2 regions of the Delftia sp. 60 genome follow, and region 1 is predicted to be linked to the other one. Evidence: predicted binding sites of a transcription regulator. Region 1 holds the regulator's gene; the other holds the start of a gene.
The links. The regulator FNR, encoded in region 1, switches genes on or off when oxygen is low (the NO sensors DNR and NnrR bind a similar motif). The targets are predictions, from matches to a motif close to TTGATNNNNATCAA.

Region 1 (3,551 bases):
TCTACTCGGCCGTGCTGATCGGCTTGAGCGTGGCCATGATCGTGAGCCTGGCGCTGCGCCAGTCGGTCAAGGTGGACGTGATCCGCGACCGCGCCTCGCTGTCGCGCATCGTGGCGGGCGGCAAGCTGGAGAATGTCTACCGCCTGCAGATCATGAATGCCACCGAGCAGGCCCAGCGCTACCGCATCAGCGCCCATGGCCTCGATGGGCTGGAGCTGGCGTCCGAGCAGGAAGTCGAGGTCGGCCCGGCCGAGACGCGCGGCATTGCGGCGCGCCTGCAGATTCCCTACGGTTCGGCCGAGCCGGGCTCGCACACCGTATTCTTCGATATCGATGCCGTGCATTCAGGCGCGGGACGCGCGTCCGAAAAGGCCGTCTTCCTGGTGCCCCGGTGATGTTCCTGGCAGGCGCGGCACGGTCCGCGCCTGCCGCCTGAAAGAAAGAGGTTTCCCATGTCTTCCAGTCCCGCAGTGTCCGCGCCCGCGCAGGCTCCCTCGCACCCCGACGCCGGCAAGCCCTGGTGGAAGTTCGGCCATGTCTGGCTGGTGGTGGCCGGCCCGGCGGCCGTGGTGGTCGCTGCCGTGATCACGGCCATCATCGCCATCAATGGCGCCGATCCCGTGATCGACCCCGACTACTACCGCAACGGCATCAAGATCAACGAGCGTGCCGATGGCGTGCGCGAAGTGCCCAAGAGCATGGCGCCCGCCGTCACCGGCCGCAACCATGCGGCCACGCCCGCGCACGATCACCCCACCGACCGCTGATCGCCGTGCACCCCTGCAAGAGGCCGCAGTCGCGGCCTTTTTGCATGGCGGATCGCATCTCCGGCATTCGCGACGGGTGAGGGTTTCCTACAGGCGTGCAGGGCGCTGCGGGGCTTGGCGCCATGCGTTGGCGCGGCGCACAATGAAGGCGACCCCTCGACAGCACAAGGAGATCGCTGATGTTGGCCCAACGCTGGATGTGGATTGCCTGGCCTGCCTTTCTGGCAGCCGCCGTGATGGAGATGCTGGTTTTTGCCTTTGTGGACCCGCTGGAGCTGCATTGGCTCGGCGACCTGGGCTGGTCGCGCCAGGGCATCTACACGCTGGCCTTCTTTGCCTTCTGGGGCGTGACCATGCTCTCCAGCCTGATGACCACCATGCTGGGCCGCTCGGCCCGCGATCTCAATGACGGCGTGGTCTCCGAGCCCGACCCGGACCTGGCCATGCAGGGGCTGGGGCGGGACTGAGCGAGAGCCCGCCGCAATGAACAAGGCCCGCTGTCGCGGGCCTTGTTCATTGGCGGATGAATGCTTGCCGCCCTTGCAGCCTCACTGGCACTGCTGGCTGTTGACGATGCGCTTGAGCGCCTCCGTGTCCAGGATGCGCAGATGGCGCTGGCGCACCTCGATGATGTTGTCGTCCGCGAACTTGGAGAAGGTGCGGCTCACCGTCTCCAGCTTCAGGCCCAGGTAGCTGCCGATTTCCTCGCGCGTCATGCGCAGCACCAGTTCGGACTTGGAAAAGCCCCGCGCATGCAGGCGCTGCACCAGGTTGAGCACGAAGGCGGCCAGGCGCTCTTCGGCGCGCATGCTGCCCAGCAGCAGCATCACGCCGTGCTCGCGCACGATCTCGCGGCTCATGACCTTGTGCACATGGTTTTGCAGGGCCGTGACCTCGCGCGACAGGTCTTCCAGCTTGTCGAAGGGCATGACGCAGACTTCGGCGTCTTCCAGCGCGACGGCATCGCAGGTGTGGTGGTCGTTGACGATGCCGTCCAGGCCGATGATCTCGCCGGCCATCTGAAAGCCTGTGACCTGGTCGCGTCCGTCCTCGGTGGCCACGCAGGTCTTGAAGAAGCCGGTGCGGATGGCGTACAGCGAGGTGAATGTCTCGCCGTTGCGAAACAGCAGGCCTCCGCGCTTGACCTTGCGGCGCGTGGCCACGATGTCGTCGATGCGCTGCATCTGCTCGGCATCCAGGCCCATGGGCATGCACAGTTCGCGCAGGTTGCAGTTGGAGCAGGAGGCTTTGATGGTCTGAAGGTTCATGGAGTGATAAACATCAGCGGCACACAGCGTGCCGGCGGTGACCTCGTGGATTGCGATGAGTTGGATCAAATTGTCGCAGCAGTCCCTCAAACAACTCTTGATATGAGTCAAGGACATGACCGATGTGCTGCGGCACAGTCGAGGTATTAGAGGAAAAAACCCATGACCGCTGTCACCCCAGAGCTGCTGCGTCGCTTTGACGTACCGGGGCCCCGATACACCTCGTTCCCTACCGCCGACCGCTTTGTCGAGGCCTTTGGTGCAGAGGACTATATCCTGGCGCTGCAACAACGCAAATCGAGTACCGCAGCGCGTGCCATGCCTTTGTCGCTGTATGTGCACGTGCCCTTTTGCGAGTCGCTTTGCTACTACTGCGCCTGCAACAAGATCGTGACGCGCCACCACGATCGCGCCGCCGTCTACCTGGACTACCTGGCGCGCGAGATGGCCTTGCATACTGCCCATTGCGGCAAGGGCCAGACCGTCAGCCAGCTGCACCTGGGCGGCGGCACGCCCACCTTCTTCTCCGACGACGAGTTGCGCACGCTGATGGGCCTGTTGCGCGAGCATTTCAAGCTGGAGCCGGGTGGCGAGTACTCCATCGAGGTCGATCCGCGCACCGTCAGCGTCGAGCGCCTGGCCGTGCTCAAGGAGCTGGGCTTCAACCGCCTGAGCTTCGGTGTGCAGGACTTTGACGAACAGGTGCAGATCGCGGTTCATCGCGTGCAGCCGGCCGAGCAGGTGTTCGAGCTGGTGGCGGCCGCGCGGCAGCTGGGCTTTGCCTCCATCAACGTGGACCTGATCTACGGCCTGCCCAAGCAGACGCCCGAATCCTTCGAGCGCACGCTGGCCCAGGTCAACGCGCTGCGGCCCGACCGCATCGCGCTCTATGCCTATGCCCACCTGCCCGAGCGCTTCAAGCCGCAGCGGCGCATTGCGGCCGAGGATCTGCCCCAGGGGGCCGACAAGCTGGCCATGCTGTCGCGTTCCATCGCCGCGTTCATGGACGGTGGTTATGTTTACGTGGGCATGGACCACTTCGCCCTGCCCGAGGACTCGCTGGCCGTGGCCAAGCGCCAGGGCCGGCTGCACCGCAACTTCCAGGGCTACAGCACCCAGCCCGACTGCGACCTGATTGCGCTGGGCGTGTCGGCCATCGGCAAGGTGGGTGCCAGCTACAGCCAGAACGCCAAGACGCTGGAGGAGTACTACGACGCCATCGACGCCAGCCACCTGCCCGTGGTGCGTGGCCTGGCGCTGTCGCGCGACGACCTGGTGCGCCGCGCCGTCATCATGGCCATCATGTGCCAGGGCGCCGTGCTGTTCGAGCCCATGGAGCAGGCCTGGCTGCTGGGCTTTCGCGAGTACTTCGCGCCCGAGATGGCGGCCCTGGAGGACCTGCAGGCCAAGGGCCTGGTGCAGATCAGCGACGAGGGCTTCCAGGTCACGCCCATGGGCTGGTACTTCGTGCGCGGCGTGGCCATGCTGTTTGACCGATATCTGCAGGCGGACAAGA
Region 2 (3,551 bases), 2.4 Mb from region 1:
CGAAGCCGTGCCATCCAACGAAGTCAACTGCACAAAACTGCCCATGTCCGCGTTCCTTTCTGTCTGAGAACCTGTTGTGATTTCCCGGTGGGCGGACGCGCCCCGCAATGCTGTAATGGCGGCGGGCCGGCCCGTGCGGCAATTCTTTCACAGGAGACATTCGATGGAACGAAAAGTCGTGCGTACCGGCAAGCGCCGGGCACAGGTGGGCGGCGGCAACCTACAGGGAATGCGATGGACCTCAAACCGCTGATCACGCTGGTGGCCATCATCAACCCGCTGGCCATCGTCCCCTTCTTCATCCACTACACCGAGGGATTCAGCGCCCAGCAGCGCCAGCAGACCATTCGCACGGCGGCGCTGGCCTCGTTCTGCGTGATCGCGGCCTGCGCCATCATCGGGCTGCAGGTGCTGGACTTCTTCAACATCTCGCTGCAGAGCTTTCAGGTGGGCGGCGGCCTGCTGCTGCTGATCAGCGCGATGAACATGCTCAACGCCCGCCCGGCCGAGGAACGGCCCAACGCGCCCACGCTGGTCGCTGGCGCGGAAAAGGCCGCCATGGGCAACAGCATTGCCGTGGTGCCGCTGACGATTCCGCTGCTGACGGGGCCGGCCTCCATGTCCACCGTGGTGATCTACGCCGACCAGGCACGCACCATCTGGCAGCACCTGGCCCTGGTGGGCTATGGCGTGGTGGTGGCGCTGGTGGTGATGGTCTGCTTTTCGCTGGCCGACCCGATCGCCCGCGTGCTGGGCAAGACCGGCATCAACGTGATGACGCGGCTCATGGGCCTGATCCTCGCGGCCCTGGCCGTGGAGGTGATGGCGGGCGGGCTGGTGAAGATCTTCCCCATCCTGGCATCGCCCGCGATCGTGCCCTGAGCGGGCTGGCTGACTGGTGGCCTTACTGCCGGTTCAGATCGGTTCAGGCCGGATCAGGCCGGCACGGCCCGCGCGCGGTCGGCGCTGCCGTCGCAGGCACCGCCGCAGCCCGTGATGGGCTGCTCGGGCAAGGCCTCAGGGTGTGCCAGGGAGCCCGTGGCGGGATCGAAGCCCGCACTGCGCAGATGCAGGGCCAGCGCCGCATCCATGGTCTGCGCATGGTGCACGAACCAGGCCGCCAGCTCGCCCGCCATGCTGCGGATCACGGCCAGATCACCGGCCGCCGCCTTGCTCGCCCCCTCGCGCATCACCTGCAGCACCACCTTGTGCTGCAGGCTGTGGCAGTTGGTGCTGGTGAAGCGCGTGGACTGCATCCAGCGGTCTTCCTGGTCGAAATGCACCTGCGTATGCGCGATCAACTCATCCCAGCGCGTGCACAGCTGCGCATCATCGGCCGCCTCCACCTCGGCCAGCAGCAGGACGAACTCCTGATGCACCTCGTCCATGGCCGGCAACTCCAATGCCAGCGCTCCGCTCCATTCCAGCACGGCCATATGCTTCTCCTGCCTTCATCGTGAAAGCCTGCAGCTTAGGAACAGCACCGCCCAACCCGTTTGACCCACATCAGCCAACCCGAAAACAGCAAAGCCCCGCGAGCGGGGCTTGGTCAAGGCGGATAAAACTGGCGCGCCCCAACATCAGGGACGCCAAGCAAGAGCCGCCTCGCGGCGAGGGCGTCGTCCCCCTCCCTCGCGTAGCGAGTCGAGAGGGGGAAGCGGCGTCAGCCGCTCAGGGGGAGCTTACTGTCCAAACTTCCGCTTGGCATCAGCCACGCAGGTGTCCTTGGCAGCGCCGCTCATGGTGTCGCAACGGGCCTTGGCAGCCTTGTAGTCGGCTTCGCGGGTTTCCTCGGCAGCGTCCTTGCGGGTTTCGGCCACGTTGGCAGCCTTGGCTGCGGAGTTGGACGCGGGCTCGGCCTGGGCCTTGTTCACCTTGGCGGCTTCCACGGCGTGCACGTGGGCGGCCTTGGCATCCTTCACGCAGACATCCTTGGCGTCGCCCTTGAGGTCGTCACACTTTTCCTTGGCGATGTCGTAGTCCGCATCAGCCTTGGCCTTGAGTGCCTTTTCGCTGTTCTTGGGCGAAGGATTGCGGCGCGATTCCAGTTCGGCCTTGGCCACGTTTTCCTGGCCCTTGGCCTGCTTCTCGCAGACGTCCTTGGCGTTGTCCTTGAGCGGCTTGCACTGTTCCTTGGCAGCCTTGTAATCGGCCTCGATCTGGTTCTTGGCGGCCGTGTGCTCCGCATTGGTCATGGCCATGGCGCCGGAGGCCATCAGGCCCAAGGCGACAGCGGAAAGCATATGGCGAAAGCGTTGCGGTGTTTGCATGATGGAACTCCTTGTATTTGTACTGAACCGGCCCTTGGTGCCTGCGGCGGCGGGCCATTGGTGCGTGCCCTCAAGCACGCTGGCTGTCGAGGAGCGGATGGCGGCGCCGGCCAGGGCGTCCAGCCCATCCGCAGTCCACCCCCGTCAGTCTTCGAAGCGGAAGTCGGGGTTGCGCTTTTGCCAGTCGGTCAGCTGCTTTTCGGCAGCGTCGCGGGCCAGGCCCTGACGCTCCTGCAGCTTGCCCAGGAATTGCTCGCGCTTGCCGGCGATCACATCCAGATCGTCATCGGTGAGCTTGCCCCATTGCTCACGGATCTTGCCGGTGAATTGCTTCCAGTTGCCCTTGATGCGGTCTTCATTCATGGCTTGGTCCTTTCAGTGATGTTGAAGTAGCGCCGTGCAATCAGGCCTTGTTTTTTCAAAGCCGCGATCTGCATCAGCGACGGTTCCACTGTAAAAAACCTGGGGGCTGCGCGTCGTAGTCTGGACCTAGTGTTGACGGTCGTCCCAGGGGCAGCCGAGACGGTGGGATCGGGACTACAGCCCCTGACGGACGCGCGGGAAGCGCTGGGTCAGGCAAAGACAAAAACAGCCGGAAGGTGCAGTGCACCAACCGGCTGTTTTTGAACGGAAAAAGAGAAGAGGCGTGGGTGGCCCGAAGCCGCTCAGTGCCCCTGCTGCCCCAGCCACGCATCGATCTGCGCAATGGCCGTATCAGTGGCCTTGGCCAGGGCCTGGGCGCCGCCTGCGGCATCGCCCGAAGCTGCAGGACTGCGCACCTCGAAGAGCTTCTGACCCAGCAGGCGGTCCACGGCACCGCTTTGCTCGACCAGGGTGGCGCGCAGGCGCACGACGCCGGCACTGGAGCCGGGCGCGTCAAAGACCTGGCTGAACTCTTCGATGTCCACGCGCAGCAGCGTGGGCACGGCGCCCTGCAGGCGCGGCTGGGCCACGCTTTCGCTGCTGGCAAGCACGGGGCGCTGCACGCCCAGCTGGCTGCGCAGGCGCTGCTGCAGCAGCAGGGCCGGAGGCTGGCTCCAGCGCGCCAGCTGGTAGGGGCGCAGTTCCTGGCCGTTGGCATAGGCCAGGCGGTAGAACATGGCGGTGCTGCCGTCGGACAGGGCGGGAGCCTCCACATCGGCCAGCGCCAGCGGCGTGCGTGCCTGCGGGGCGGCGGATGTGGCGGCCTGCGCGGGCGCGGACAGCGGCGCCAGGCCGAAGTCATAGCGCGCGGGCTGGGCGGGGGGCTGCGGCAGGGCCGAGCAGCCGGCCAGCAGGATC

Region 2: a site for FNR is predicted at 1,497-1,510, ahead of CLV01_RS02265 (hemerythrin domain-containing protein). Genes of this name have one in related genera too.

Annotation. Positions count from the first base shown of each region.
Region 1 is NZ_PEFD01000001.1:2,851,385-2,854,935, forward strand. Features, by position in the region: gene ccoG (cytochrome c oxidase accessory protein CcoG) at 1-395, shown strand, start outside; gene CLV01_RS12935 (FixH family protein) at 453-767, shown strand; gene CLV01_RS12940 (hypothetical protein) at 947-1,234, shown strand; gene fnr (fumarate/nitrate reduction transcriptional regulator Fnr) at 1,316-2,035, opposite strand; gene hemN (oxygen-independent coproporphyrinogen III oxidase) at 2,198-3,551, shown strand, end outside.
Region 2 is NZ_PEFD01000001.1:499,849-503,399, reverse strand. Features, by position in the region: gene CLV01_RS02275 (dienelactone hydrolase family protein) at 1-45, opposite strand, end outside; gene CLV01_RS02270 (MarC family protein) at 235-882, shown strand; gene CLV01_RS02265 (hemerythrin domain-containing protein) at 936-1,436, opposite strand; gene CLV01_RS02260 (hypothetical protein) at 1,683-2,270, opposite strand; gene CLV01_RS02255 (CsbD family protein) at 2,415-2,633, opposite strand; gene CLV01_RS02250 (ABC-type transport auxiliary lipoprotein family protein) at 2,936-3,551, opposite strand, start outside.